3 regions of the Bacillus sp. OTU530 genome follow, and region 1 is predicted to be linked to each of the others. Evidence: riboswitches for the same ligand, from Rfam matches in the RefSeq annotation. Region 1 holds a riboswitch; each other region holds the start of a gene.
The links. Region 1 has a riboswitch for cobalamin ahead of AAHB12_RS10670 (ABC transporter substrate-binding protein). Riboswitches for the same ligand answer to the same signal wherever they lie in the genome.
Positions count from the first base shown of each region.

Region 2: it holds a riboswitch for cobalamin, as region 1 does, so the genes downstream of both, AAHB12_RS05645 (DUF4430 domain-containing protein) here and AAHB12_RS10670 (ABC transporter substrate-binding protein) in region 1, are expected to answer to the same signal.
Region 3: it holds a riboswitch for cobalamin, as region 1 does, so the genes downstream of both, AAHB12_RS27145 (hypothetical protein) here and AAHB12_RS10670 (ABC transporter substrate-binding protein) in region 1, are expected to answer to the same signal.

Region 1 is NZ_JASATP010000011.1:61,159-71,920, forward strand. Features, by position in the region: gene AAHB12_RS10625 (peptidylprolyl isomerase) at 39-692, shown strand; gene AAHB12_RS10630 (dUTPase) at 791-1,168, opposite strand; gene AAHB12_RS10635 (DUF502 domain-containing protein) at 1,415-1,996, opposite strand; gene AAHB12_RS10640 (NAD(P)/FAD-dependent oxidoreductase) at 2,323-3,450, shown strand; gene AAHB12_RS10645 (hypothetical protein) at 3,591-4,439, opposite strand; gene AAHB12_RS10650 (hypothetical protein) at 4,902-5,438, shown strand; gene AAHB12_RS10655 (hypothetical protein) at 5,595-5,738, opposite strand; gene AAHB12_RS10660 (hypothetical protein) at 5,943-6,095, shown strand; gene AAHB12_RS10665 (MFS transporter) at 6,338-7,525, shown strand; cobalamin riboswitch at 8,070-8,279, shown strand; gene AAHB12_RS10670 (ABC transporter substrate-binding protein) at 8,469-10,040, shown strand; gene nikB (nickel ABC transporter permease) at 10,049-10,762, shown strand, end outside.
Region 2 is NZ_JASATP010000005.1:182,855-193,616, reverse strand. Features, by position in the region: gene AAHB12_RS05660 (ABC transporter ATP-binding protein) at 1-1,253, opposite strand, end outside; gene AAHB12_RS05655 (energy-coupling factor transporter transmembrane component T) at 1,232-2,110, opposite strand; gene AAHB12_RS05650 (DUF4430 domain-containing protein) at 2,116-2,952, opposite strand; gene AAHB12_RS05645 (DUF4430 domain-containing protein) at 3,020-4,882, opposite strand; cobalamin riboswitch at 5,016-5,207, opposite strand; gene rraA (ribonuclease E activity regulator RraA) at 5,368-5,850, opposite strand; gene AAHB12_RS05635 (cold-shock protein) at 6,351-6,551, opposite strand; gene AAHB12_RS05630 (hypothetical protein) at 6,789-7,040, opposite strand; gene AAHB12_RS05625 (hypothetical protein) at 7,478-7,744, shown strand; gene AAHB12_RS05620 (helix-turn-helix domain-containing protein) at 9,148-9,369, opposite strand; gene AAHB12_RS05615 (DUF2975 domain-containing protein) at 9,380-9,862, opposite strand; tRNA gene AAHB12_RS05610 (tRNA-OTHER) at 10,166-10,250, shown strand; gene yyaC (spore protease YyaC) at 10,367-10,762, shown strand, end outside.
Region 3 is NZ_JASATP010000061.1:1,697-12,458, forward strand. Features, by position in the region: gene AAHB12_RS27140 (Nramp family divalent metal transporter) at 1-601, opposite strand, end outside; cobalamin riboswitch at 853-1,123, shown strand; gene AAHB12_RS27145 (hypothetical protein) at 1,139-1,438, shown strand; gene AAHB12_RS27150 (IS200/IS605 family accessory protein TnpB-related protein) at 1,545-2,249, opposite strand; gene AAHB12_RS27155 (ZIP family metal transporter) at 2,402-3,139, shown strand; gene AAHB12_RS27160 (PCYCGC motif-containing (lipo)protein) at 3,151-3,342, shown strand; gene cydS (cytochrome bd oxidase small subunit CydS) at 3,535-3,639, opposite strand; gene AAHB12_RS27165 (cytochrome d ubiquinol oxidase subunit II) at 3,654-4,682, opposite strand; gene AAHB12_RS27170 (cytochrome ubiquinol oxidase subunit I) at 4,679-6,025, opposite strand; gene AAHB12_RS27175 (MarR family winged helix-turn-helix transcriptional regulator) at 7,066-7,575, shown strand; gene AAHB12_RS27180 (HlyD family secretion protein) at 7,951-8,604, shown strand; gene AAHB12_RS27185 (DHA2 family efflux MFS transporter permease subunit) at 8,617-10,455, shown strand; gene AAHB12_RS27190 (MFS transporter) at 10,590-10,762, opposite strand, start outside.

The DNA of each region.
Region 1 (10,762 bases):
ATATAAATGAAATGATCTATATGGAGGCGATCGTAATCATGCAGCGAAAGAATATACTGTATTCCTTCCCTATACTGATTGTAATCCTTGCTTTAATTTTAGGAGGATGCAGCACAAACACTGATAAAAAGGAAACGCAGGCACAGGCTACGAAAAAAATTCAGGTTGAGAAAAATCCAGTTGTTACAATTGTCATGGAGAATGATAAGCAGATTAAGGTGGAGCTATATCCTGAAGTCGCTCCGAATACAGTCTTGAATTTCATTTCCTTGGTGCAAAAGGGCTTTTATGATGGATTAACGTTTCATCGAGTTATTCCTGGTTTTATGATTCAGGGTGGGGATCCTGAAGGCACAGGTACTGGCGGGCCTGGGTATACAATTAGAGGGGAATTTAGCTCGAATGGATTTAAGAACAATATCAAACATGAGACAGGGGTCATTTCGATGGCTAGATCCAACAACCCAGATTCTGCGGGATCCCAATTTTTTATTATGGTAAAAAACGCACCCCAGCTTGATGGTCAATATGCTGCTTTTGGTAAAGTAATTGAGGGGATGGAGACAGTTAACGAAATTGTAAATGTGGAACGGGATAGTAAGGACAAGCCGATTCACGAACAAAAAATGAAGAAGGTGACGGTAGAAACCTTTGGTGAAAAGTACAATAAACCTGAGGTTATGTCAAAATAGTTTTTTGTTGGATCGAAAGAAGATACATGAATCTTCCTTCGATCACAACGTTTTTTATACTGTAGGAAAGTATAAATTTCCATTAAGAAATAGTTGTCTTATTTAAGCGCAGATTCGGTAGCTTTAACTGCATACCCTTCTTTGCTGCTCTTGCCATCTTGACGGTCATGGTTCTCCTGATTTTTTTCCATATACATATTATATACATCCTCTGCAGTCAAACCGACCTTCATAGATAAGCTTGGTAGAAAGTGCCATAAATCAATAACTTCTTTACGCAGTTCCTCCATATCTATTTCTTTTTCATTTTTCCACCATTTCCATGGTAATAACTGGCGGATTTCTTCGATTTCAGAATCCATTGCAACTGTAATACCCAAGACCCAATCAGCTACGTTTTTGTCAATTTGGCGTTCCTCAATAATTTTGTCGTCTAGTTTCTTTTGCAAAGCGAAGATTGTTTCTAGTTTATCCATTAGTGTGATCCTCCTGTAACTCCTCGTGTTCTTATATTCCTACCTTCTTTACCATACAATAATTTAATAACATAGAACAACAAAAATAAATAGAAAGAAGGTAGGGATGTGTCCATTTTCCGTCGTAGTGAAGTTCTTAATTATTATTGCATAATTATTCTCATGTTTTGGACCCTTAATTTTTTCCTAAGTTGCCATATTACTGTAATTTCCTGTATGAAACAAATATTAACCTTCATAAGATTGCTAATCGTTGGATGGATTTGTCATGCCTGCTGATAAAATAAACTTCATTGCGTCTTCTGACTTTATATCAAGTACTTCAATATCGTTTTTCGGAACAAGAAACGTTACTCCGGCCACTTGGAATGTTTGCGGGATGAAAACAGCAACATATTCCTGTAAAGGCTCATATAGCATATGCAGCTCTTCGGATGTTACAAATCCAAGACTTTTCATGTTTGTCCCCGGAATAGTTACAAGTACAACCTTAGAAAATGAACGTTTTTTTCCTAACAATGATTGAAGGATGTCTTGAATAGAAGTGTACAATACTTTTACAAGGGGAACTCTGCGAAACAAACGGTCTACTAAATTTAAAATCCCCTTTAACACATAATGAGTTGACAGCCAGCCGATACATGTAAGAAACACTATCGTCACGATGATCCCTATTCCTGGTACATAGGCTTCCCCTATATACTTTTTAATAAATTTACCTACTATCCCATCTAGGAATGTGAATGTTGCAAACAAAACATACACGATTAAAAGGATTGGAACAATTGTCAAAACCCCGTTTAAAAAATGCTTCAGCCAACGTCTCATGTAGATGAACTCCTCTCATCACAGAAATAACAGTCTATTTTATATATTATTGTCTAACCTGTAGTAAAATGTAAATAAGTAAGCTGTGTTGTGTATGGATCATGGGAATGAAGCTAAAAGTTGTAGTGATGTATCGTGCTTCAAGCAGACAAATAAGAAAAAGACTACGGTTATTCTTCGCCTGTTTACTCGAATAGCGGAAATTCTAAAATATAAAAGTATTCCTGTTTTTAAATTTCTTGCTTTAATTTTAAGGTAATATTATTTGCGAGCGAAAGGTGAATTAGGTATATAATTGAAGAATCAAAAGAGAAAAGGTGTTTTCGATGCAAACATATATTGTAGTTGGAGCTGGAATTCTTGGGGCATCTACTGCATATCACCTCGCAAAGGCAGGAGCGAGTGTTATAGTAGTGGATCGTCAAGATTTAGGACAGGCTACTGATGCGGCAGCGGGGATTATTTGTCCTTGGCTTTCGCAACGCCGCAACCAAGCCTGGTATCAATTGGCGAAAAATGGAGCGAAATATTATACTTCTTTAATTCAGCAATTAGAAGGGGATGGTGAGACAGACACGGGTTATAAACAAGTAGGGGCCATTAGTATCCATACAGAGGATGAGAAGCTGGATAAGATGGAGGAACGCGTACATAAACGGCGTCAGGATTCGCCGGAAATCGGTGAAGTTAATAGGCTATCAACGACTGAAACTAAAGCTTTGTTTCCGCTTCTAGCTGAACAATATAGCTCTGTTTATATAAGCGGTGCAGCCCGTGTAAACGGAAGAGCTCTGCGTGAGTCTCTTTTGAATGCCGCTAGAAAACATGGAGCCAGCATTCTTTACGGAAGTGCAAAGTTAGTTCATAAAAATAACAGAGTTATTGGGGTTCAGGTAGAGGACAGGATGGTATTAGGAGATCAGGTTATCGTAACGGCCGGTGCTTGGGCAAATGAGTTATTGCAGCCGCTAGGTATTCATTTTTTAGTAACTTATCAAAAGGCGCAAATTGTGCATCTTCACATACCAGATATGGATACTAGCGCATGGCCCGTGGTTATGCCTCCAAATGACCAGTATATTCTCGCGTTCGAGGACGGGCGAATCGTTATAGGGGCCACACATGAAAATGAAACCGGAATGGATTACCGAGTGACAGCAGGCGGACTGTATGAAGTTTTTCATAAAGCATTGTCCGTTGCTCCAGATTTGTCAAATGGTACGGTACTTGAGACAAGGGTAGGGTTTAGGCCGTTTACACCAGGATTTCTCCCGGTGATTGGTGCTTTACCGGGTTATGAGGGAGTGTTGGTAGCTAACGGGCTTGGGGCTTCAGGATTAACAGTTGGACCTTACCTAGGTTCCGAACTTGCAAAGCTTGCTCTTGGTCAATCAATAGAAATCGAACTTAATCACTATAGTGTAGCTGGAGCAATTCAAGAACTAGAACATTAATATGTCTTCATATACCTAATGAGGATTCGAGTAGTATATAGACTTAAAAGGAGTTTGGATAGGAACATCAATCCGAACTCCTTTGTGTGTTAGTTTATTGCACCCGAAAAGATTAAGGTTAAAAATGAAACAAAAAACAACTATTCCTGTTCTTGTAATAGAAACATAATTCGCTTATCCGTAAACTGTTGAATATCACTAATGATATCGTATCCCCAATTTATAGCATATTCTAAAGGTTCATCCTTTGTTTTTGTCTTGTATCGATAAGAGAATACAAAGCGTGTTTGCGATACATCATTTTGAAAGTAATCCATTATTAAATATGGATACTCTTCTATGGTTTCCTTCATTTTTTCTATGTAATCATCATATAAAGCGTTGTTCTCCCAAGCCTCATGGGAACCAGTTGCTTCAAATAAAATACGGATTTCGCTGCTGTTTAGCACGTAAAGGGAAAAGGATATATTGATAGCATGCGTACTTGTAGTCCAAGTACCATCTGTCATTACTATAGGAGTGTTGAGAGGGAAAAGGGAAGCTGACTTAACACGTAAGAAATTTGCAGATGCTCTAACTGTCTTCCCATCAAAGGTAAGCCCTTGACCAGCAACAGATGTTGCAGGTAAAACGTCATATGCATTTTCAACTGTGTCAAACTTTCTATAACTTGAAGTATCAGAGCTTGAACTGTTTAGAAGTGTAAAATATTTGTCTATATCAAACTCATTTTGGTTAATAATTTTTATTTCTGCACATGCTTCAATATAAATCGGAATATAGGTTTTATTTTTTTTGTAATTGATAAGGTAAGCAGGAATCCCCGTGTAGGAACCATCACTATTACTAAGTAGGTTTACGCTTGAATGCAAAAGAGGGTATATTTCGCCCCTTTTCAATACTACTTTTTCTGCTTGATTGGTTTGGTCGGTGTGATTCACTTCAAATGAATGTGTCACTAATAGTACAATGCCTTGGCTTAGATCCATATTTTCACCCCTCCTTGTTGTCGTATTATTACTTTTACTATATAACTCATCTATTCTCCTCCTTACTTACTTAAACTTCTGTAATTCATTTTTGTTTTTAATGGTACATAAATTAGGGAATATAGCAGCTTCAATCAAGGGATTTCACTTTAAGGGTATAAATTTCTGACGAGAAGTTGATTTGATGTATTAAGAAGTGTTAAGGGGAACCGCGCCTCTGTCTTCGCCCAAGAGCGGGGCTTGTCAGTCAGCGAGTTTTCTTTACACTGTATGAAAAGATAAATTCCCAGCTGGAAGTTCATTCGACGTAGTGGGGAATTTTAGGAATACAGTATAAGTGCAACTACGCCTCTGTCTTCGCCCAAGAACGGGGCTCGCCAGTCAGCGAGTTTTCTTTATCATTTGATTTTGCTCTCCTGCATATATGTATAACCACAAGAAATGAAAACGGGGGTGCAATCAATGAATTACCCAATTTATAATCAAGACCGCCCGCATAGATGTGAAGAAATATTTCGATATCTTCAAACATTTCCTCATCACATTGTCTACATTTCGAAAAATTTCCGTTCTAAGGGCCAACAGCAGCTGCAATCCACTCATATATATCCAAGGGATGGATTATCGATAGAACTACATTGGGAATGTCAGTCTATTTGGATTCCCTCTAAATTATCTACTATGGGGAAATTACTCAGGATGCAGGAGGAAGACCTCATCACATTAGTTGATTTTAAAATTTTACGTTTTTCTAAAAGCCACTCCTTATCACATCGATCTTTATTAGATACAGCAACTAGAAATCTATATTATTCTAAAGTTCTTCAAAATACGGAAAGACAACTCTACACGCAGCAGGAATACGAGCTGCTTGAACATCAAGTGAGGGAACCAAGCTCTATCCCAGATTTGTTTTTTATATTTTTAGCAGATGAGATAACAAAAGCCATTGAATTTGAAAAGTATTATGAGAATGAAAAGAAAAAGACGGAAGAATAAAGGAAACAGACAGAATTTGCTGTATGTTCGGGGAGCGTAGCAGTAAAGGATAACGGTTGGAAGGGAGGTAGCATTGCTTATGCAAGGAATGCTACCTTTCTTGGTGATAAAAAGGTGTGCTTGTGAGGATACCTTACATATACACCTGAAATCTTATCAAGTAAATAATTTGTCTAAATACAAGGTGAACTTTTCATCCTCTAAACAGGCTTCACAAATTTGCAAATCGTTTTGATCTAGCCGTTGCTCCAGTTCTTCCTGCGTTATACTACAAAGGCAAGCTTTATCAACTCGTTCCATTTTTCTCACTTCCTTGGTTCTATACTTTAATTAATGAGCTCTGTATGTATAGCTTGACCAAAATCATCATTTTCAATCTCCTTCAAAACAAGTTGTTCGCTTCTGGTCGTCTTTAAGGAATAAAGCATAATTTCAATGAAATAATAAGATGGAAGACAATACATTATAATTGTACAAAAGCACGGAAATTGGAGGCGCAATAAGATGACAGACAAACAGCAGCAAAAAAGGCCGCTTGGATCACCTGGGGAGCGGAACCAGCAACAATATCATATGGATTTACCGCCGGTTAACTTTAAAAAGAACAGCAATGTTGTTTCTAACCCTTATGAGGATGATTTAAAAATGAAGAATTAAACCAAAAAACCACGCTAGCCAAAAAAAGTAGCGTGGTTTTTTGCGGCTGCGAGAATAAATAAATACATTAGTGATTGGTATTTGTGACGAAAATGTGAACGGAATAAAAAATCATGTTAGATTTTATTACAACAAACGACATATTATACAAGGTTGATAGTATGATACATTCATGAAAATAAGAGAGTCATCAATTTTATGTTATTAAATATGACATTATAAAAGCAAGGCAGGTTGATACGATGGAAGAAAAAAGAAGAACCTCAATACTAATGTTATCTACAATGGCAATGATAGTCTCATTTGCTGTTTGGTCGGTCTTCGCACCTATCGCTACAAAAATTCAGCAAATGTATCATTTAAGTACAACAGAAAAGAGTATTCTAATAGCTGCCCCAGTTTTGTTAGGATCTTTGTTGCGTATTCCCATGGGAATTTTGACGGATCGCTATGGCGGCAGGAGAATATATGCTCTAACATTATTATTTCTTATAGTACCCATGATTGGAGCCGGATTTACTCATTCCTATGAGATGCTATTATTCTGGGCATTTCTTATCGGTATGGCAGGAACAACATTTGCTATTTCGATTACATACGTGTCCAGATGGTATCCTCCACAAAAACAAGGTCTAATTCTTGGGATTGCAGGTATGGGGAATTTAGGATCAGCAGTAGCAAACTTTCTAGTTCCTGTGATCTTTGCTTCCTACGGTCTTCCTTGGGTATTTTGGGGATTGGCATTTGTAACAGGGATTACGGCTATCATCTTTTGGTTTGGAACAAAAGATATACAGATTTCGGGTGGAGCGAAGACATTAAAGGAATCTTTGTCTGTATTAAAGTTTAAAGAAACATGGTTATTATCTATTTTTTATTTTCTAACTTTTGGAACCTTTGTTACTTTTAGTAGTTATTTACCTACTTTGTTATCTGAATTATTTAACATTACAGGTTTAGCGGCAGGAATCAGGGCAGCGGGGTTTGTTGTGCTTGCTACACTTATCCGTCCAGTTGGCGGGTATTTATCTGATCGATTTGGAGCTAAGAGATTATTAAGCGTTGTTTTTTCTGGTGTATTGTTATGTAGTATTTTCATCGCTTTTACTATAGAAAATTTAATTCTATTTAGTGTAGGGTGTGCCATAATTGCTATCATGGTAGGGATAGGAAATGGATCTGTTTTCAAGATGGTTCCTGAAATCTCCTCGGCAAATACAGGGGCAGTAACAGGTATTGTAGGTGCCATCGGAGGCATTGGAGGCTTTTTTCCTCCTATTGTCCTTGGCCTGGTAAAGGATGCAAGTGGAAGTTATTTTTTAGGATTTGTATTATTAGCTGCTTTTTCTCTATTTTGTTTAATCCTTAATTACACAGGAACCAATAAAACAAAAACAAGTATAAGTGCTAATCTGAATAAAAGTGCATGAACTATAAGAGGTACGAGGAAAGTTATAAAGGGGTTAAAAAACAGTTTGCTTTTAATTATTTAAAGTTACTCATTAGACGATATATTCTAAAAATCAGTAAAACAAAAAGAAATACTGGATCTCCTATCTAGGGAGGCAGTATTTCTTTTTGTTTTACTTTAGTAAGAGGTAAATTTCCCGCTAGAAACGGATTTGATGCATCTGGAAATTTTAGGAGCGAAGTACAAGTGCAACTACGCATCTGTCTTCGCCAATCGGCGTGGTTTCTTTATCAAGAAGGATTTATAGATTTCAAGCATTGTATAATTTCAATTACCACAACATTTTACAACACGTAAAAATAATTTCATTTACTGAAATATAATTATTATAAAAAAATAATTACAATTAATCCATTCTAAGCTAGTCAAACATTTGTTGACAAGATAAAACCCAAGCAATAGAATTAGGAAGGAATTCTGGTATTTACGTTTACTAATATTAAAAATATTTAAATTTTTACAGACAGTTTTAGAGAACTATTGAATAGAGTTTCATTTGAAAATTTCATATTTTGAAAATGGGTGCAAGATACAATTATTTTAGGTTTTATCTGCTTAAATGGGAAGTCGGTTACAATCCGACACGGACCCGCCACTGTGTTGGGGATCAGCACATTATGCTGATAATTTTCAGAAAAACCACTGGGTTATGCCTGGGAAGGTCTGAAAGATATACCCTTAGTCAGGAGACCAGCCTATTTTAACATCACTGTTTGACCTACGGGATACTAGGAAGGTGGTTAGTATGCACTAATGACCATATGTCTGGACTAATACTGCATTTGGACTACATAGACATAATAAGTCTTATTTCGTATGTTAACTTACTGAGCATTTCTGACCTCCTATAATAGGCAGAGATGCTTTTTTATTTGTAAAAAATCGCAAATGGAGGATTGTACATGAGAAGAAGTAGGAACAAAAAACATGCATGGGTTATCTGGATGACTACCATTGTTTTCACGCTATCACTAGTCGGATGTGCTGCATCGCCTGAAGCAACAAAAACGGATAAAAAAGAAGCCTCCGCAAATATAGCTTCTAGTAAAACATTGACGATGGCTTTCGCCTGGAGTCCAGCAAGTCTTGATCCACATGGCAGCGATAGCTGGGAGATCATGCGCTCTGGTGTGGGTGAAACTTTAGTAAAATTAAATGAACAACTGGAGCCAAAGCCTTGGTTAGCAAAAGAGTGGAAGCAAGAAAATGAAACGACATGGGTATTTACCCTACAGGAAAATGTACGCTTTCACAACGGGAAGAAAATGGATGCAGAAAGTGTGAAAAATTCTTTGCTGCGCTCAATAGAAAAAGACCAAAAAGCAAAGGATTTATTGCAAGTGAAATCGATAGAAGTATTGGCTCCAAATCAACTGAAAATCGTGACCGATCAGCCAAATGCAGCCTTGATCCCACACTTGGCTGATCCTTCTACTATCATTGTTGATACAAAAACAATCGAAAATAAGCTCAGCTATCCTGCTCTTACAGGTGCTTTCAAAATCAAGAAATTCAATAAAGACGAGTCGCTTGTTGTAGAGCGCTATGAGGATTATTGGGGAGAAAAAGCGCGCTTATCAAAAGTGACAATCAAATATATTGCCGATGGAAATACAAGATTAATGGCTCTGCAATCTGGAGATGTTGATGCTGCAACGGATATTCCAGTTGATTCTATCGAAGTATTGAAGAAGGATAAAAACATCGAAGTTTTAACCGCTCCGTCTCTGCGGACGCACATGTTGCTGTTTAATATGAAGTCTCCTTTATTTAAAGAGTTGGCTTATCGAAAAGTTATCGATATGTCCATCCCGCGCAAAGCTATTGTCAGCTCGGTTATGAAGGGGGAAGGAACGGAGGCGAAAAGCCCGTTTGCTGAAGTCTTGCCATTCGGTAAGGTGGAAAAAGTCAAAGAAACGCAAACAATCGACCAATTGATGAAGCAAAGCGGTTGGGAGAAAAATGCAAAGGGCATATGGGAAAAACAAGGGAAACCATTTGAAGTAAAGATGTTAACTTTTCCGCAACGACCAGAGCTATCCGTCATGGCAGAGATCATTCAAAATGAATTGCTAAAGGCGGGCATACAAGTAAAGCTTCGCCAAGTGGAGAATATCGACGAAGTCTTAGCTAATGAAGATTGGGATTTATCCATGTACAGCATGTTGACGGCACACACGGGCGATCCACAATATTTCTTAAACATTTTCTATCGTTCTACTAGTGAGTCGAATGTGAGCCACTATGTCTCACCTGCCCTAGACAGCATGATTGATCAACTGAATCAAACAAGTGATGCTACAAAACGTAACGGATTGGCTGTAGAAATTCAAGAACAGATTAATCAGGATTTCCCACAATCGTTTATCGTTCATCCTAAGACGATTTTTGCTGTTAGAAGTGGAGTCAAAGGCTTTACTCCTCTTCCAATTGAGTATTACTATAATAACGCACAAGTTGATGTGAAGAAGTGAGAAACTGAATGGTACGCTTCTGGATAAAACATATTGCGCAATTGTTATTTGTGATATTGTTCACCGCTACCTTTACTTTTCTGCTGTTGAGGTTAGCTCCGGGCGACCCCGCCTATATCTTGCTCACAAAGAATGACATTCCTGCGTCTGAAGAAGCATTAAGTGCGGTACGCAAAGAGTTGGGATTAACGGAGTCGCTAGGGAGCCAATACGTACAGTGGATTATGGATATTTTTACGTGGCAGTGGGGAATCTCCTATGTTTCTAAGGAACCTGTATTAGAGGAGCTGCTTAAACGGTTACCGGCAACTATTGAACTGGCTGCTGCTGGATTGCTGGTGATGATGTCAGTTACCTTAATTATAGGGATCTCCACTGCTATTTATTCTACTGGCTGGCTGGATCGAATGGGGAGAGTCATAGCTCTTTTAGGCTCTTCCATTCCTTCCTTCTGGCTTGGATTTTTATGTATTTATGTTTTTTCTGTCCGGTATGGATGGCTGCCCCCAATGGGGCGTGGTTCTTGGAAGCATCTTGTTTTACCGGCCTTGACACTTGGATTAGGAATGGGTACTGTTTACGCCCGTATATTACGATCCAGTATGTTGGAGATGATGAATCAAAGTTTTGTAAAAGCAGCGAAGGCAAGAGGACTATCAAACAGCCGGATTTTATTATTTCAAGTTTTTCGGCATGCCGTCCTGCCTATTGTGACGATGCTA
Region 2 (10,762 bases), on a different contig from region 1:
CTTAAAAATGAGAGGGAAAAACGTTCCATCATTTCTCTAGCTGCTTGTTCCGAATATTCATAACCTAATTCTTGAGCACGATTGTATAATTCCTCCCAAACAGTATCATGTGTAAAATGATAGTAAGGTTGCTGCGACACGTAGCCGATTTGCTTATAGCGTTTCGCCGGAGGAATCTTATCAAGACGCTCTCCATCAAGGAACACCTTTCCTCTTCTGGATTTTTGCAATCCTGCTAATACTGTTAAAAGCGTCGACTTTCCTGTTCCATTTTTCCCCACAAGAGCAACCCATTCACCTTGCTGAACCGAAAAAGATAAATCATCTAAAATGCATACTCCATTTTTTTCATACTGAAACGTTATCGCTTGTGCCCGAAGCAATTCCTTTCCTTGGCGAGGATTAGTTTTCTCAAGCGGGTGCAGGGTCTTCGCTAGAACTGGAAGAGTTTTTTGACCATCGCGTACGGTAAATGGAACATCTTCGCTCCCCCATTCCAAAAACAAACGGGGGATTTGCGGAATATACGAACGGAATGGTTCTTGTACCCATAGCTGTTCCACTACTTCCTTTGGAGTCCCCTCGCAAATGATACTTCCTCCGTCCATAAATACGAGACGATCTGCTAATGGAAGGATGTCATCCAAACGGTGCTCACTGACAATAATTGTCATACCAAGCTCTTCGTGAATACGTTTCAGCAATGTTAAAAATTCCTTCGCTGCAATTGGATCGAGCTGAGCTGTCGGTTCATCCAACAAAAGCAGCTTCGGCTGCAAAATAAGAACAGCTGCCAAATTCACGAGCTGTTTTTGCCCTCCTGACAACGTATGGACAGATTGATGCAGTAAATCTTGAAAGCCAAGAAAGCTAATAAGCTCCGCAATTCGTTTTTGAATCACAGTTGTACTACAACCTATGTTTTCAAGTGAAAAGGCGAGCTCTTGTATAACCGTATCCATTACAAGTTGATTTTCAGGATTTTGGAACACCATTCCAATTTCCTGCGCGGATGTTATACTCGGTACATCCTTTAGCTGCATTTGATTGTAAAACAGTTCTCCAGTTCGCATGCCGATAGGCTGCAATTCCTTTTTGAAATGCTTCAACAAGGTCGTTTTACCACAGCCGGATCTACCAGCCAATACAACAAACTCTCCTTGCTCAACGGATAATGAGACAGAAGATAAGGCTGGGCGTTCCTCATTTGCGTATTGAAAAGAAAGCTGTTTTATTTCTGCATATGCCACCATGCCCACTCCCTTCCTTCTATTATAATAGGAACACTTATATACAAACAAAAGGCGGTGTATAACACACCGTCTTTTGTTTGTAAAGCAAGCGGCTCTACTTTTGGATAAATTGCTAAAACTCCCGCCCCGAATATCGGACCTACAACACAGAAAAACAGAAGAATGATAAAGATAGAAAGCAAGAACCAATCTCTTCGAGCCATACGATATCGAATGTATGCACTTCGTTTGGTTGTTCCAAAACCGCGTGCCTGCATAGAATCAGCAGTTTGCAATGCTTCCTCTAACGAACAAACGAGCAATACGGACAACAGCTTCATTCCATTTTGCGCTCTGCTTCGAAGCGAACCCGCTTCAAGTTGTACCCCTTTTGTTTTTTGAACAAGCGTAATATAGGACAATCTCCTCAAAAACAAAGGAACAAATCGAATCGCAATCATCGTTAAAAGCGCTGCCTTCGGGGAAATACGTGAGAATAAATAGAGAAACTTATGACTTGAAATCGTCGCATTGTATGAAATAAACGCGAAGGAAATCGTTAAAAATGACAACGCCATCGTAATACCATACAGAGTCGCCTCAAGTGTCACTGGATTATCAAACAGATAAAACAGCATGGTGCTTCCTCGATGTGTAAATAGCGGATTAGCAATTGCAACAATGACTGCCATGCCAATTGATGCCATCATCATCTTCTTCATGAGTGCACCACTGCCCTGCAATATGTTTAGGAGCAGCAGCAGACAAACTGATGTAGCTAAAAACACCGGATGAAGAAGCATCATGCTCATCACAGCAACGCCTATAAAATATAGAAGGCTGACGATTGGATGCACAGAAGAAAAAGCTGACTTCATCTTGATCACTGACCATCCTTTTTGTAATCATTTGTATATCGCCACTCTACTTGATCACCCTTAGACAATTTAATAGCACCCGCACTTCTATTACCGATTACCCCATTTACATAATATCTCCAGCCGCTATTCGGACCGCGATCCATTTCGTACAAGTTATTAATTCCCTGCACATAAACACTCTGACCTGCCCCTGTATATTCCATTTGAATTCCCTTTTGCTTCACAGTACGCGCCAGTACAGCAAATACTGTATCTCCCTCCTGCAATTCAACCGTTGTTTTTGAAAGAACTGTCGTTTGGTTATCTTGTATTGAAAGAGTAACCATAGCTGTTTCCTTCTTTTGCTCCTGCTGCGCTTCGGATACAGCTTGAGCTGGGGCAGGAGCTGGCGCTGGCGCCACTGCTACTTGAGAAGACTGGGATGCTGCCGATCCTTGGGAAGGTTGGGAAGCCGGCGTTTGTGTAGACGCTGCTGGTTTACTGCTGCCCTCCTGCGCCTGATTTGCAGAAGTGGCTGCATTTGCATTTGAGGAAGGCGTCTGATTTGCAGGAGCAACTGTATTTGCAGAAGCAACTGTGTTTGCAGGAGCCGCTTTATTAGTATCCTCTGCTGTCCTGCTTTCTTCAGACGGATCAGCCGACTGTTCTGTTGTCTCTGTAGGTGTTTGCGCTGCTTGTTGCGTTTCCTCTGTTTGCGCTTGTTCTGTAGCATCCGTAGCATCAACAGTTGTCTCTTTGTCCTCTTTGTTCTTGTTTCCGCTCGTTTCAGACTTTGCAGAACAGCCTGTCAAAAGAACGAGTACAGCCATAATAGAAAAAAAATATTTTATATGTCTCATATCTTCACATACCTTTCTAAAAGCAATTAGGAGCAAGTGCTTGCTCCTAATCATGTTGGTTATAAAATTATGCGGCCTTCTTTCTTCTCCAAAGAATAGCCCCTGCAGTCATAAGGACTGCACCTGCTGCAGTCATCACAATTGTTTCCGTTCCAAACATAGCTGTATCTGGCAGCTTTTGCTTTTTGGAAGCTGACGCAGCTGATGCAGGAGTTGTTGTTGTTTCTTTCGATGACGACACCGTAACAATTTCCTCTGTATCCGTATTATTTTCTGTAGATGGTGCTTCAGCTGACGCAGTTGGACTTTCAGTGACTACTGTGACTACTTCATTAGAAGACTCACTATCTTCACTAGCTGTCTCTTCAGCGCTTCCATTATCGACAGAAACCGGATTGCCTGTCCAGTGGAAGATAGAACCTTTTCCTTCTGTATAGAACTTATATTGAACAAGAGCATATAAAGCTTGCTCTGACGCAAGAGAACTGCTTTCTGAATCTGTACTTAACCATTTAAAGCTTCCATCTGATAATTGGAAGGATTGTAGATTTTGAATAAGAGTATGTCCATCCTTTGTAAATTCACTTCCTGCTGGATCCACTCCAATTGCAGCTAAACCTGTTACCACTTGCGCTGCACTGTTAGCATTTTCTACTCCGTCAGACTCATATCCGCCATTTGACGTTTGTAATGTTTTTAATAGACTTACTGCATTGTCAATTGCTGGTTTTACTTCTGCGCGGCTCTTATAAGGAGCCAGTGCTGTTAATGCCATGCCTGTCATATCTGGATCACCTGTTTCACTACTGAAAGACCAACCGCCATCAGCATGCTGCTCTTTCAAAATCTCTGAGATTAAGCTATCACGTGTCCACTTTGCATCGCTCGGAATCTCGTAATCTCTGCTATCTAACGCAAGCAGCGCATATATATATGAATTAATACTGCCCACTGTCTCATCATTATAAAGCTTAGAAACTAGGTTTTGTCCTGCAAAATTCGTTGGATCTGCTCCAAGCGCATTAATTGCTAAAATCGTTCTAGCAAGTGCCATATTGTTAAGTCGCGCACTCGTATTTACACGATCTTCTAAAGATTTTAAATAAGTTGCTTTCGCTTCATCAGAAACAGCCGCTGCGGACTGCAATACTCCAATTACTTCCCAATCACTTTGTAGCTCTCTGCTTAGCATAAATTGCACTGCATTATCAATTGTCTTATTCACACTTTCCATTAAAACAGGTGCAGAATCCTCATCGGTTTTCCCTGGTTGCCCAGATTCACCGTCCGTCGGATCTGATTGTCCTGGTTGCTCGGAATTACCATCCGTTGGACCTGATTGTCCTGGTTGCTCGGAATTACCATCCGTTGGACCTGATTGTCCTGGTTGCTCGGAATTACCATCCGTTGGACCTGATTGTCCTGGTTGATCCGGGGTTGTAGGAGCTGGTTCGCTTTGCTCTTCACATCCACCAAGCTCTGCAATGCTCTCCTCAAGTGTTTTATTCCCTAATCCTACGTTCCAATCTGTTACATAACGAAATGCGACAGTGTCACCACTATGTACCTTGTATGCATCAGCTCCAACATTCGCAGCTGCTCCATTTACTTCAAATGACCAGTAGCTGTTTGGCTTCTCTCCCCCTGAAAGAAGACCATCAACTCCAGTTAAATACTCTCCAAAAGACGACTGCTCCGTAACGATACCATTCGGAAATTCTCTCTTTAATACATCCAATGCGGTTTCATCTGGCTGCACTGCCACTTCTTTCGGGCATAAAATCACTTTTCGCTCCGCATCCCCAACTACCGCAAGCGTAATCGTATTTGCCGTTTCTGCAAATACCGTATGTACCGTATTTACAAAAGATACAGCAACTAGCAGTATCGCTGTAAGAGATACGATCATCCATTTTTTCAACTGTCTCATGTACCTTGTCTCCCTCTTTTAAAAAAAGTCATAAAAAAAGGCCCTCTATACAGGGCATGCGTAAGCAATGTTCAACAGAATACCAAATGTTAGACTTTGCTGTGCACAACACCTCCCTATGCCTCGTAGGTTTATTGGCGTTCAAGCTTAGGCAGGTCTCCTGACTCGTGTATCGCTAACCGTTTTTGCGCTTTCCCAAAAAACGGTGTGGCGCGCAACAAAAAGCCTCTTCACTTACAGTGGCGGGACCGTGTTGGATTTTCACCAAATCTTTCCCATTTAACGCAATGGCAGAGCCATTACGACCTGAACTCGTCACAATATCCGAAATTCCGCTCTTCATTTTACTATCTTTTCTTATATTTGTCGATTTATATTTTTAAAAAACGGAAGTGGGCTATAAGACTACTAGGGTGCTTCCTTACTATAAAGAAAAGAACACTGCCACGGCAGCGCTCTCGTATTCACTTCTGTCTTCTATTCATTTATTCTTCAACAAGAAGGCGATCAGAAACGATTACACCATCTTCATCGGCATACACATAATGATTAGGATACCATTCAATCCCCCCAAATGAGAGCAGTCTATTTTCCTCCCCCTTTCCTTCCTTTTTACTTTTTTGGGGCATACTTGCAAGTGCGAAAATGCCAAGCTCAATTTCCTTTAGCTCAGCAACATCTCTTACACAGCCATTTATAATAATACCAGCAAGTTGTCGTGCTGCTGCAATGGCTGCTAAATTATCACCGAGAAGCGCACAGCGTGTGGAGCCCCCACCATCTACAACAAGAACTGTGCCTGCCGGTAAAGTTTCCAAAGCCTTCTTTACAAGCACGTTATCATCTAACACCTTCAGCGTTGCCATTGGTCCATAAAAACATTGCTTCTTTCCATAAGAGCGGAATAGCGGTTCACATATGTCTATGTATTCGCTATATACATCACATAAATCTGCTGTTTTTATCATCATGTTTCGTCACCTTCCTAGGCTCGAAATTAGAGTACGCTAATAGATTCGAGTTTTTATATCCAATTCCTTCCATAGTAATAAGGAATTCGTATACTTTACGTAATATCCTAGAAGCAAGACGGTAAAGATGACAGGATTCTTAGAGTTCAAATGTGCTCAACTGTCTTAGCGTTGTTCCAAAAGCATTAGCTAACACAAATTGTTTAGGCACTCGATCAGAAACAAATTCAGCATTTAGTTCTGCAAGTTCTAAATTTCCTGATTCATTGTAAACAAGAACGTCCGCGCCCCTGATGATTGATGAACGCTACTCCTGAATGGTTGTGTTTATGATGTTTATCTTATGTAGTTTTTGGCAGTATGCTCATTGGAGAAGACTGATATGAATAACACTACTAAAAAGAACAGTTCTTTTATTTTCTGGAGAATAAAAAAGTCTGACCCTACAAGATACATGTGCACCTTCTGGGTCAGACTTTTTTTGTCTATATATTTAATTAAGCTTTTTGTACGTTAGCAGCTTGATCTCCACGGTTACCTTGAGTAATTTCAAATGTAACTTTTTGACCTTCTTCTAGAGATTTGAATCCCTCACCTTGAATAGCTGAGAAGTGAACAAATACATCATCTCCACCTTCGCGCTCGATAAATCCAAATCCTTTTTCTGCATTAAACCATTTAACTGTACCTTGTAACATATTGTTGCCCCCTAGTGCGTATTCACACACACTTGTAATACTATTCTTGTCTAGACATATTAAGACACAAACTGTTTTTACACTCATTATCCCTTCATACACCGAACAAAAATAATTCTCTTTTAGAATAACAGGGAACAAAACAAATAACAATGGGGATACTTGTTAAATTCATACAGACTGATTAATTTTTTAAAGAGACTAATTGCTCATTCTGTTTTAGTAATTGATATTTTCTTATTCTTCACCAAATATCAGCCTTGCCGAATGTAATCCCCTGATACGTCTGTTCAACTCTTTTTCCATTTTATTATATAAAGGTTCTAATTCAGCAGGTAACTCATTATCATGAATTATTTTCACTTCACGCTTCCTCGTATACTTAGCATACACAGTGTATTTCTTGTCACCATCAATTTCTATTGTTGCATGTGCATCTTCGAATTGATAGTTCCCCAATACATGAACTTGAATATGAGTAACATTCATAAGTATCACTGCTCCTGTTTAAGATAAGACAGCATCTTTTTTCAAATCTCTTCTAACACTTATAGCTAAGCACTTAAATCAATGTCGAAAAAACCTTCAAGGAAAGTGTTTTTGGCGTAGTAAAATTTCATACCATATAATTTATGTTACTTGTGAAAGATATAGGGCAGGATAAAGTTGGGATGTAATAAAAAGCAGTTTTGAAGCTATTATCACGATTAAATTAACCAAACAATATTTCTGTACAAAATTACCCTATGTGGCTATTCCTTACTATATGCTATTTGTTGTTATTTGTTCTTATCTATATATGTCTAGGTGAGCATCATGAAAGTGATGTATACGTTGTAAAGACACAGTTGATTTGAAATATTTTACAATTCATGTTATGATAATATAGCAGTTAAATTACGACTGCAAAACTTGGAGGTGGGCAGTTGAATAAGAAAGCTCATGAAGCTAGAACGATACTAATTAAAATGATGCGGACGTATCAGACTAAGACCCTGAAAGAAACGGGATACAAGCTAGTAACTATGAGAAATGAGGTCAAGCAAACTTTACAGACAGGTAAGAACCTCAATGGAAAGGATATAACTCCAAGTAAGAAGAAGGAATTACGAAAGCATTTGCTACATTACAGAAGTGAACTAGAAAAGTTGATTGCTTCTAGTAAGGTATACAAAGAGGAAAAAGGCAACTAAGAATACAAAGACTTTGCAGAGAATCATGAAATGAGGTAATGGCTCTCTTTTTTATTTTCTGGGACAAGTAAAAGATTGATGGTATAGAAGAACCCATTTTCCTTGCCCCTATTGTGCTAAATGTTTCCTTTTGTTAGTAAGGTGTAAGCAGGAGTTACCTAATCTTTCAGGAAATGTATGACTAATATTGATTATGAAAATTACATTGCACATAAAAAAGGAGATACTCTAAAAGGCACGCAATATACCCTTTTGAGCATCTCCTTTTTATATGAGAAGGTTGTGGAGCATGATTGTATCATTCCCGGCAAAAAGCACCTACTTCTAAATGATTGTTTCTCAAATTCTCTATGACTCATTACCATACAGGTTTATCATTGTTTATTACTCTCTTCAGTTCCTTAACGCTTTTCCGAAATGCAGCTCTATGATGCCAAAGGAAATTTACTGCTTCTTTCTCTGTTGCATCAAATAATCCCTCTTAATTATCTCTGCGCCCACAGTCCCAAAGATACAATCACTGTATGATATTCATTTAATTAATAAATATCATTAGAATTTTCCTTGTTTCTCAACGTCCTAAATGCTATACATCCAGAAATAACCTGTAGCAATAATGGGATGAACATAACGAATATAGAATTGGTGCTAAAAAAGAAAAAAAGAACATTATACGGTGTTCCCTGTATTATACAGTTTAATTTATCAATATAGCTCAACATAGAAGAAATACCTGTTGTATAGTGTATCGGCTTCTGGATGGAAATTTATACTTTCAATATAAAAAAGCCAGTTCTTACAGAAACTAGCTCTTTTTACTTCATAGTTTGTATGTGAAATCTTATTCTATATGGCTTTTCCTATCCGTTTAAACGGTTTCGTCCCTATCTTATAATAATACCTTCCATCACTCTTGCCCCTAAAAATAGAAATTCCAAACCATTTTAATGGTGTCCAGACTGGCTTTAGGTACATAGTTAGCATTTTCATTTTCACCACCAATTCGAAGTAAATAAGTAAAAGTATATGAGTGAGTATACATACTTTCTTATTTACTTTCCTGTATTTAAACAAACATTAACAAGAATGATATGTTAACCCAACAAAATTTGTGATCCTTTTACAAATGTAAAAATCGTCCCAAAAGAAGTAATTTTTCTTTCTACAAAAACATTGTGAGATTATCTCACACTAGGTTTGTTGAGAGGTTAAGCTAGACCTATAATGAAATTACCCCAACTCAAGGTGCTTTTCTTTTTTGCCACTCAGTATTGTAGTTGAGTGATCTGTTTTGTCACAAGTGCCAACACAAAAACGCTTGGATTAAAAATATAATCCAAGCGTTTTACATTAACAGTCTTATTGAATTAAAGCTCCCGTTCGTGCAAGAAATATGTTGTCCATTATGCTTGGGTGTCTTCATCACTTTTGTATTCTAAAATATCTCCAGGTTGGCATTCTAAAGCCTTACAAATTGCTTCTAAAGTTGATAATCGTATCGCTTTTGCCTTTCCGTTTTTCAATATAGAAAGATTAGCCATCGTAATGCCTACCCTCTCCGAAAGTTCTGTTACGCTCATTTTCCTTTTAGCCAGCATCACATCAATATTGATTATAATCGCCATATTATTCACCTCAGACCGTTAAATCATTTTCTGATTTTATATTAATAGCTTCTTGTAAAAGTCTTTGGAGAACAGCAGCAAAGACTGCGATAACCATTGAAGCAAAAGGAACAACCAATCCGACAAAGATAACACCTGGGGCGTCGTCTTTATCCGCAAATAGATAGAAGAGTGGTAAGGCTAGCACATGCAAGCCACTGATTGTGATGGCACAGTATTTGATTTTCTGTAAAGCCTTTACAGATAATTCGGAGAAAGCTGTATTCTTGTCAATATAGCTTAAAAGCTTAAAAGCCTGATACAGAGCAAAGTAAAAAGGTATCGCCGATGCATCAAAAACGATGAAAACGAGATATTTTATAAAAGCAAACTTTGGTAACAATTTTGCTGCAACATTCCCTATCTCAGGCACCAAAAATATGCACAAAGCAAGAACTGGAATTCCAATAAAAATAACAGCCATCCTTAAAAAGAACGTCGTAACTTGTTTCATAAAAAGCACCCCACTTATTTATTGTCAATTTGACTTTAACATACATTTTATCGTTTTACAATAAAACATTATTGTGTTTTATTATATTATTATTGTTGCAAAAATATCCTTTTCTTTTAAAAAAAGATAAAAGAGCATTCCTCATTACAAAGAAATGCTCACTAAAACTTAAAACTATTCAATTTATAACTTGTTCCCGCTTATCCATTTGTGAACAAAACGACCACAATATATATCATTTTTTTCCTTGGCTATAGGATAAAAGGTAACAAATTGGATATGCTAAAGATATTACAATATCACGGACTTGTAGCTCAATTGGCAGAGCAGCATGTTGTGGAACTCTCCATAACTTCGCCTCTTGCGGGTTCGAATCCCGCCAAGTCCATCCGTTGCTGAAAAACCGTTCCAACATATGGGACGGTTTTTTGCGTTTTCGAAAAGAGGAATATTCAGCCTGCAGAACGAATACAATTGTATAATTCGGAAAAAGGGTGATTATACATGCAAACTATTCCATATGACCGACCCATTGCTCCTCTCCTCGTTCGAAACGGATTATTCTCTTGCTTGCCCAAACATATAGAGCAAATCGCTGTCTTATGCATCGGCAGTAACCGGATTAACGGTGACAGTCTTGGACCATTTGTTGGTACGCTGTTAAATGGGCTATACCCAGATCATTTGCGAATAATCGGAAATTTAAAACAACCGATAGATGCAACCAACTTAGAGGCTACTGTACAAAGCCTTTCTCTTCCTCCTCACACTTGGCTGCTTGCTGTGGACAGTATTGTTGGCAAAGCAGACTATGTCCATCATATCGTTGTTCGTCAGGGCAACCTGCGCCCCGGGTCCGCGTTAGGAAAGCAATTTCCTGCTGTAGGCGATGTAAGTATC
Region 3 (10,762 bases), on a different contig from region 1:
TTAATATCGGAGCGAGCTCTGGTTTGGCAAAAAAGAGTTGAGTGATAAATGCTAGTACAACAATAAAAAGGAGACCCGTAATCCCTGCTTCAAGAGAACGGAATCCTCGACGCTGAAGTTCAAGGATAGCAAAAGACCCTACTGCAGCAATCAATGCTGCCGGAAGTAAAGGAATACCGAAGATTAAGTATAAGCCTAAGGATGCACCAATAAATTCTGCAAGATCTGTAGCCATGACGACCAACTCGGCTTGGATCCATAGACCAATCGAAACAGGTTTAGGAAACTGCTGACGGGCGACTTCAGGAAGATTTTTACCGGTTGCAATTCCTAACTTTGCTGACATGGATTGAATTAAAATAGCCATTAAATTGGAAACAAGCACTACCCATAAAAGTAGGTATCCATATTTTGATCCTCCAGCGATATTGGTTGCAAAGTTTCCTGGATCAATATAAGCAATGGCTGCCACAAACGCCGGTCCTAGAAAAGGGAGTAGTCTTTTTATTCCTTGAGTTTTTCCTCCTAGAACCGCTTGTGCAGATTGAATTGTTGTGTTATTAATAGAAGATTGTTCTTTTGTAGCTGTATTCTCATTCATGAATAAATCCTCCTAGATATCAGACACCCTATGTTTTCCTACACGCATATGTTTTGTTCTAGACCAACTTTTAGAGAAAAAATTCCCCCTAAAAGTTTCTTGTATACAAATAATATTCCCTAAACCATCTTTTATGCAATACCTAATTTATTCTAATAGTTGAAATAGTGTGATATTGAAGAGGAATCGCTACTACATGTAAAATTCAGTTTCAAATTTTGAGGATTTATAAGTGTAATCCAGTTACAACATCATATTGTAAGCAAACTAGGTGCTCTTGTGAAAACAAGGGGGAACAGGGAATCGGGTGCAAGTCACGAACGGTTCCACCACTGTAATTGAGGAGTTTTCTATCATTTATGTCACTCAACCACACCGTTGAGGAAGACGATAGAGCGCGATGATTCCAACCTATGGTTGTAAACACCAAAACAGCCTTCGCGGAAAGGAGAGGTGTGTAAGGGCAGTAAAAAGAATATTCTTAGTTGTCAGTGAGAGACTATCTGTTGTAAGAAAAATAAAAAGGAGGAATTGATTATGCCTCACTTCACTGACCATCACCATACAGGAGAAACTGTGTCGGAACCTGGTACCTATATTTGTGCAACAGGAGAAAAAAAGGAACTTAAACAAGGAGAGACTTTTCCAGATTGTCCATCCACTGGACACGCTACAACTTGGACCCATGCAAGCCATTCCCATAGAACTGGGGAAACTGTTATGGAATCAGGTCATTATGTAGATGCAGATGGTGAACATGTGGTTCTTCAGAAGGGAGAGAAATTCCCAAGCTGTCCTTCCACAGGAGAATCAGTCATTTGGACACATGAACATTGAACTACCCCCACCTACTCGCTAACGCTCCTTTCCCACAAGGGGACTTCCGTTGGTCGAAGGTGGGAGATTCTGTATCCTCTTCCTAGGAAGCGAAATACAGAGCCGTTCAACAGGCTTCCCTTTCTTCTAACCAAACTTTTGGCACATACTTCTGCAAAATATCACGTTCTGCTTGTGTCAGCCCATGGTTACAAATCTCCTTGTTAAATAATGGATAAGATTGGCCCGATACATGATAGAATATGTGTGGACGAAGCGCTTTGAATGCTTTTGTCAACACACTCCACTGTTTCCAGTGATGCTCCCCATCCTTACGTTCTGTATAGGTTCGCAACACCTTTGGCACCTGTTCCTTCAAGTTCATGCCGCGCCTGCCAATGACGTAGGACGCCGCTTGATGGATGGAAATATGCATCTGTTTCATATACTTCATCTTCCCAATCTGGCTTGTGAAGGCAGGATTCACTTCAAACACAGTGACTCCCATTTTAGCAGCTCGGCTGTGAATGCTATCCTGCATCTTTTTATAGGCAAACATGCTCATCCTTCGATTTTGCTTCCGATTGCGGTAACGGCCGGCAGACTTGGAGAGGGTTGTATCCAATGCCTCTAACACAATCGGTTTATTTCTTTGAACCGCGATGTCCACCAAACCAATCGCTTCTGCTTCTAGAATTTTTGTGATTTGTCCGCTTCGTTTTCCTTCTAAGGAGAAATAGAGACAAGAGGAGGAAAGTAATTGTCCTTGTCCATTCACACTTCTTTTCAGAAAATTTGTTAAAAGAACTGTCTTCTTTAGAAATACTATCACAAAGTTCATCCTGTTACCTGTATTCTCAGTTAAAATTCCAAGATTCTACTTATCCAACCAACAGAGAAATCTCTGTTATGCGAGTGGCATGACTATTCTCAAAAAATTAGGCATACACATGGAAAAAGTGGAATAGGAAGGAGGGCACCTAGATGGAGAGCATAATGTTACCAATTATGACAGCTGCACTTGCCTTTGGTGGGTTGTTAGTAGGAGGAACGGTGGGTATAACAGCTCGAAGTATGGTGACCAATCAAATGTATAGTTTGTATGCCTTTTGCGGAGGAATGTTGGCGGGGCTACTTACTTTTGAACTCATCCCAGAGACACTTTCTGAGTATGAGATGACAGGACTCTTTCTTGGGGGAAGTATAGGTATTTTGTTGATGGTACTACTTCATATGCATTTTCATCATTCGCACCATCAAGAAGGAAGAGAAGGTGAAGCGTGGCGGTCCTTTCTATTCTTATCGCTTGCAATCTATATCCACAATGTTCCAACAGGTGTAGCATTCGGTATATCCATGAAGAACTTTGACACAGCAATACCCTTTTTGTTTGCTGCTGTTATTCATCATATTCCAGAGGGGCTTGCGCTAGCGATACCTTTCTTATTTACCAGGTTTCATATTATATATTTTCTTTTGACGATTACATTACTATCACTTGTATTAGGAGTCGGAACTGTACTTGGCATTGTCTTAAGAAGCGACCATATTCATTTAAATGGTATGCTCATGGGCCTTGCGATTGGAACATTAGGGTATGTAACCGTGAACGAGATGTTATTAAAAGCACAGAAAAAGATGAGTGTATTTAGTTTCTTTTTATTGGCTGGTGGAGGACTTGTATTAATACTGTTATATATAGAGAATTTTATCCAGCACTAATATGAATCATCATGGAAAGGGATAAAGGATGCAAGAGATTCATAGATCATGCTATGACACAAACGGTTTGTGTAGATATTGCATTTCAAGCTGTTATGATGTATCAAAACGGCGTATCTGTTCAGGAAGGCCGAGCATCCATTGATAAACAATATGAGAAAGGTTTGGTAAAACCAACAGCCACCCCTATGCCAACCATGTAATGCTCAACAATCTATTTCTTTGAAAAAGTACATGTTTGTTTATACGAGTCTTGCGGAATTATTTGGCTAGTCATTTGTACATATAACTATGTTAGACTGATTGAATCTATACAAAAACAGTCTATACGAAATGGAAAGACTCTTATAGCTCCATTTAGCATAGACTGTTTATGATGTGTAGCAGCACCTAAATTAATGATCGCTCACTATGTTATCCTTCGATGCAAGCCAGAAAGCTGCAACAATTGATAAGATGACTATTAGGATCGGTGCATAGAAAATTAGAAAGTGACTCATCATATGTTCCCTCCCTATGCATGATTGTTCCGTTTTCCTTGGACATATTCCTTGTTAAACAAGAACAGTTTAACTAGAAGATACAAGGATGGGATTAGCAAACCAAGTCCTGCAATAAATGCAACAATTAATGCTGTTGCCATTGATTTATTCGTAAAGCTATCAAAAATTGTGAGGTATGGATATAGTAAGTATGGGTAGTGAGATATACCATAACCAAAAAACGCAAGAAAGAACTGACCTACCAATAGCCCAAAGGCCACTCCATAGGATTGTTTTCTCCATATCAGATAGACAGTTCCCATAAACAAAATCACCGATAAGCCAAACAGCCACCATAAATCCAATAATCGCTCATAATGTTCAGGATTATGTGCCTTCAGTTCGATAATAATACCCGAAGCCGTGATAAGGGTAGGTCCTGCCCAAATCAGTGCATACTTTCGTAAGAGTGCGGTTGCACGATCATCTTTCGCTTGATGTGCATACCAAGTCAGGAATACTGATGAAATATATAATACTGCTGTGAGACTGAGTACAACAATACTCCAAGTTAAAGGGCTTTTAAACAAGATCCAGTAATTGAGTGTGGGCCCCGTAGAGCCAACTTTTACAAAGCTACCTTCTGAAATGGTTAATACGATAGATAAGGACGCTGGAATAAGTAATCCAGAGATCCCATAAATAAATGTATACCTTTTTCTATTTGTAAGCCCACCATAAGTTGCAAATGCATAATAGGAACCACGGATCGCGAGCAGGATAATCGCAAGGCTTGCAGGTACAAGTAACACCGTTCCGTAGTAGTATGCTGTTTTTGGGAAAAAACCAACAATCCCTACGAAAAAGAAAACTAAGAATACGTTAGTAACCTCCCAGACAGGCGATAGATAGCGTTGAATGACCTTGGTTAAAATATGTTGTTGTCCTGTTAGCGTACTATATGCATTAAAGAAACCAGCCCCAAAGTCAACAGAAGCTATAATCACGTAACCGAAGAGAAAAACCCACAATACTGAAATACCTATTACCTCAAGTGTCATACTGTAGCACCTTCCTTCTCAGATGCTCTATCGGCCAATTCGCGTTCCACAGGGTTTTTACGAAACATCCGAGTAAGGACGACTACACTGCCAATTGCTAAAATAATATATAATCCAGAGAACAAGAGTAACATGACATCTACTTGACCGCTTGTGGTTGCCGCTTCTTTTGTCCGCATAAGTCCTCGCAATATCCACGGTTGACGGCCTACTTCAGCCATCCACCACCCGGCTTCAATGCCAATGATAGAAAGAGGACCTCCAAGTACAATGAGCCAACGGAATAATTTAGACGATATCAACTTCCATTTTCGCCAGGATCCGATTAGGAAGACAAATGACAACAGAGTCATCCATACACCAATTGTAATCATGACATCAAATAAATAATGAATATAAAGAGGAGGAGTTTCATCCTTAGCAAACTGATCAAGTCCTATAACCTCCGCGTTTGGGGTGCTATGAGCTAGGATACTAAGTGCAAATGGGATTTTAATGGCATACTTTACTTCCCCATCATCAAGGACACCATACAGAATGAGGGGAGCTCCCTTTTCTGTTTCGAAATGCCACTCAGCGGCAGCTAGTTTCTCCGGTTGGTATTCTGCTAGGTATTTTCCTGAAAAATCTCCAATTACTGCGGCAGCAATCGAAAAGATTAAGCCCATCTTCATCGTAAGCAGTAATGCTTTTTTGTGGTAAACATGATTGGAACCCTTCAATAAACGAAACGCCCCTATAGACGCTAGTACAAATGCTGATGTCATATAAGCAGTAGCCAAAACGTGTGCAACCTTAGTAGGCATGGCAGGATTGAACATTGCCAATATCGGATTTACATTTACTAATTGCCCATTTACTATATCAAACCCTTGTGGCGCATTCATGAATGCATTAACAACGGTAATAAAGATTGCGGAGAAAGATGCTCCTATAGCTACTGGAATTAACAGTAACAGATGTTTTTTAGGATTCTTAAAACGATCCCATGTGTATATATAGATGCCTAAAAAGATAGCTTCAAAGAAGAATGCGAATGTTTCCATGAATAGCGGGAGGGCAATAACATTTCCTGCCAGTTCCATAAAATTAGGCCAGAGTAGAGACAATTGCAATCCAATTGCAGTACCTGTTACAACACCAACAGCCACTGTAATAACAAAACCACGGGTCCATCGTCTTGCTAATAGAATATAATGTTCATCTTGCTTCTTAATGCCAACCCACTGAGCAATCATAATCATGAGAGGGATACCGACACCAATAGTTGCGTAAATGATATGAAAAGATAATGTAAGTTCCGTTAGTACGCGACTAAAAAAGACAGCTTCTTCATTTCCCATTTGAAATTCACCTTTCCTTATCCTGAAATGATTCGTCCAATAAATGATAATCCCATAATTGCAGCTACAATAAAGGCTAACCACACCAAGGTACGTTCTTGTTTTTTATACACCCATGCACACCTCCCTTTTTGCTCAATTAATCACAAATTTTAGCATATAGACTTTGTTCAAAACTTCACAATAATTGGTGGAAGTTCACCTTTTTATCAATGTATCACATCCTTCTTTATGTTGAAGATTGGGGTTGTGACAACTTTACAACATTTCGATGGTAAAAATAGAAAATATGTTTTTGTTTTTCTTCTCCAATTATTCTCTTTGCAACAGCCATCATAATCATTAAGGAAGACTCATACCTTCCACTTTCATAATCACTTAAATTAGGGATTTGATCTAAAGATGGCAAGGTTAAGTATTATACATTAATGGTATAGGAGAAGGGAGTATAGGCACATAAAATAATTCTGACAGGATCACCTGTAAGCGAAATTCGAGACTGTGACCGTTAATTTTTTTACAAGTAATCAAAGAGCTATTTACAACCTAATGCTAAATTAGCAATTAGGTTGGGTGGTACGCGTGGCTGCCAGCAGTACAAAGCATAGGTGGGGCTTGTGCTAAGGATGAGGCTGATAGAAGTCTTTTCTATCAAATGAATAAGGTTATCTTAAAGAGATTTCCATATTATGGATAGGGTTTTTAGGTATTTATTTCATAGTTACATTCTAGGGGTCTACCAAAATTTAGGTTATGGTGCGAAAAAATATTATTCTATTTATTCGTAGATGTTCATAAATATAAAGAATTGAAGGGGGATAAAATGAAGGCAATTGTGTACACAAAGTATGGTCCCCCTGAGGTTCTTCAACTGAAAGGGGACATTATCGAGATATTACTAAGCTAACGGGTAGTGGACAATATCCGCGTTTTGCCGTTAGTATTTCATACAGACCCTTTTAAAATTTAGCAGAAATCTTGACGACAATTAATAAGGTACCGTACAATAAGGTTACTTATGATATTGGAAGGTGAAATATATGAAGGAAAACATGCAGCCAGGCATTGAATCCAATATGAAACAGATGATTATGTCGGCTCCAGATAAACCGTCTGATGTATTGATTCAGTTACTGCGGGTCACACATGAGGTACAACATGAACTGACTTCCAAGCTATCGTACTTTGGTCTCTCAGACCGAAAGTTTAAAATCCTGGCAATTTTGTTGAAGCAGGAGCGCCCTCTGAATCCTTCAGAGTTAGCTGATTATGCAGGAGTCACTCGTTCCACCATAACAGGTTTGCTGGATGGGCTTGAAAAGGATGAATTTATTAGAAGGAGCATTTCTGAGGATCGAAGAAAAACAGCAATTCATCTAACAGAAAAAGGTCAGCAAATCGTGGGTACATTGGCTCCTCTTTATAGTACCCATATTACAAATATTTTCTCGAAGATGACCAAAGAGGAACAGTTGCTTTTGATGGATCTACTGGAGAAAATCCAGGGTGGCTTACAGTATGCAAAGGATCATAACGTGTTTCCTACATGATATGGTTGGGTTAAATACGGAACGCTATGAATGAGGTTTCATGCCTCCGTATTGCCATATAATTCGGTTCCGTACTATACACCTCCGTATAACTGTGTAATTCGGCACCGTACTATCCAATTCATTTTTTGCTGGATGGTTTTAGCATTGTTTTTACTATGAATCTCAAAGCAAAAGGATCCGTTAGACCGACTTTTATACATATCGGTCAATTGGAGTTGCGATGTAACCTTATAAAAGGACGCTTGATCAGAAAGATAACGGTGTCTCAACAGTCTTTAGCTTTTAAATCTTATAGGAACAATTGTAATGTTTCTGCGAGAGATAGACTGTTTTTACAATAGAAATCAAAGAGGGCAGAAAGGAAGAGGATGAATGAATCAGTTTCGAAGACTTATCGTAGTAAACATTGTCACTTTGCTTGTATTAGTTGGAGGGGGATTCCTTGGCTACTATTACTACAATCAAGCACAAAGCTATTTAACAACAGATAATGCCAAAATTGATGGAAAGGCAATTGCAATCGCAGCCCCAGTATCAGGAAAGCTTGTGGAATGGACCGCTTCAACGGGGAAGGCATACAGTGCGGGTGATAAGGTAGGTTCCGTTTTAACAAGCAGTGGTACAACTGCTCAGCAGGTTGATGTGACAGTGCCAGTAGGATCGACACTCGTTCAAGCAAGTGCAAGCGAAAATGCGTTTGTTAGTGCAGGTTCCCCATTGGCTTATGCCTATGACATGAACAGCCTATATGTAACAGCAAATATTAAAGAAACAGACATTGATGACGTGAAAAACGGTCAGGACGTAGATGTGTACGTAGATGCATTTCCAAACACAACACTGACGGGAACAGTTGATCAAGTTGGTTTGACAACAGCAAATACCTTCTCCTTAATTCCATCTGGAAGTACAACAGCAAACTATACGAAGGTAACACAGGTCGTTCCAGTAAGAATTGCTTTAGATCATACAAAATCTGTGAATATCGTGCCTGGGATGAACGTGTCAGTCCGTATTCATAAGTAAGGGGGAGGTTGTATGTCCTCGACAGTAATTGCTGCATATGCTGTTGTTTGTGCCATTATATTTGCTGTTGTTAATATGGTGTTTCGTCGTAAACGGGACATAAAGCCAGTCGGTGATGAGAGTGAACAGATAGCAGGGAATCAACCTGTTGAAGAAACAGTAGATCAACGGACAGAAGATAGTGATTCCTCTTCCGTGCAGGTGCTGCAAAGCGCAGCTACAGTAGCGGGGGAAGTAGAAGAAAAAGTAGAAGTGGAAGTGGAGAAAGTCCCTCTGCCGAAGCGGGAAGGGGAGGCACGAGAAGGAGTACAGATGGAAGCCGGTAAATCTCCCGCAAATACAGGTGTGATGCTGGTCATTTTGGTCGTTGGTATGTTCATTTCTATTTTAAACCAGACCGTTATTAACATTGTGCTGCCAGAGCTCATCAATGAGTTCAGCATATCCGCTACTACTGCTCAATGGTTGTCCACTGGATTTATGCTTGTGAACGGAATTTTAGTTCCCATTAGCGTCTATTTAGTGAAGACATTTACGTATCGAAGGCTCTTTTTGGCTGCGATACTATTTTTCACAGTTGGTTCCGTTGTTAGTGCTGTGGCAACCAATTTCCCGATCATGATGACAGGCCGTACCATTCAAGCAGTCGGTGCTGGTATTCTCATGCCAGTTGGATCGAATATTTTCTTGATGCTCTTTCCTCCTGAAAAACGCGGTGTGGCTATGGGCTTACTCGGTGTCGCGCTCATTCTGGCACCGGCTATCGGGCCTACGATTGCCGGCTGGCTTGTGCAAAACTATACGTGGAATATCATGTTTTACGGGATGTTTGTTCTTGGTTTGATTATCTTTTTTGTAGCACTGCGCTTCTTTAACCTCGTACAGCCGCTGTCAAAACCGAAGTTTGACACGGTTGGCGCGGTGGCTTCCACTCTTGGTTTGGGTACTCTCTTGTATGGCTTTAGTGAGGCCGGTGCCAAAGGCTGGGGCAGTGCCGAGGTTGTAAGTATGCTGCTGCTCGGTGTAATCGGGATTATCTTCTTTATCCTGTGGGAATTGAGGGCAGAAACGAAGCTGATCGATCTGACAGTTTTCAAAGTTCCGGTATTTTCCTTTACCCTGTTGATTAATATCATCATTACGGTAAGCATGTACGGCGGCATGCTGCTGCTTCCGGTGTATTTACAAAACATCCGTGGATTTACAGCGCTGGAATCAGGCTTATTGCTGCTTCCCGGCTCCTTGCTGATGGGATTCATGGGACCAGTTGCAGGAAAGCTGTTTGACCGATATGGAATTCGTCCGTTAGCGATTTTTGGACTGCTAATTATGACATACAGTACCTATGAATATACACAGCTTTCCATGGACACATCCTACACGTATATTATGTGGATGTATACGTTACGTTCCTTTGGAATGGCTTTCCTGATGATGCCCATCATGACTGCCGGGATGAACGCTCTGAAGATGAGTCAAATTTCGGACGGAACAGCGGCGCAAAATACATTGCGTTCGGTAGCAGGATCCGTTGGAACAGCCCTTCTGGTTACTGTGATGACACAGCAAACCACATTTCATGCAGCAGATTACGCCAATGAAGTAACCGCAGCGAACCCGGTGCTGTATACAAGCTTTACACAGACAGGGCAAGGTTTGGCCGCACTGGCGCATGTTCCAGCGCAGACAGCAGGGGCTCTGGAAACATCTATGCTGTATGGGCAGGTAATGAAGCTTTCTACTGTGGCTGGGGTGAATGATGCCTTCTGGGTGGCAACGATCGCCTCTGCACTTGCTCTTGTTTTGTCACTTTTCTTGCAATCCTCTAAAAGGCAGGTTGTGAAAAAATAGAAAAATGGGAAGCATACAAGAATTCTAGGAAAAGCTACTCTACCTGGATTAAGTACTGCATCTCTCTACTGATTGCCATGTTCTTTCTACAGGAACATGGCTTTTGGTTACATGTGAAGGAAGTAGTGGGTGGTTCAAAGGGTTTTCTTGATATTGTTTAGCGGAGAAGAAAACTTTGATCTGCTTGTTGCAATCATTGCTAAACGAATAGAAACAGTGATTGAAATAATAGTAAGAATGGCAATCATGGAGACAACTCCACTCCATCCAAAGTTACTATAGAGTGTGCCACTTACAGTTCCGCCAA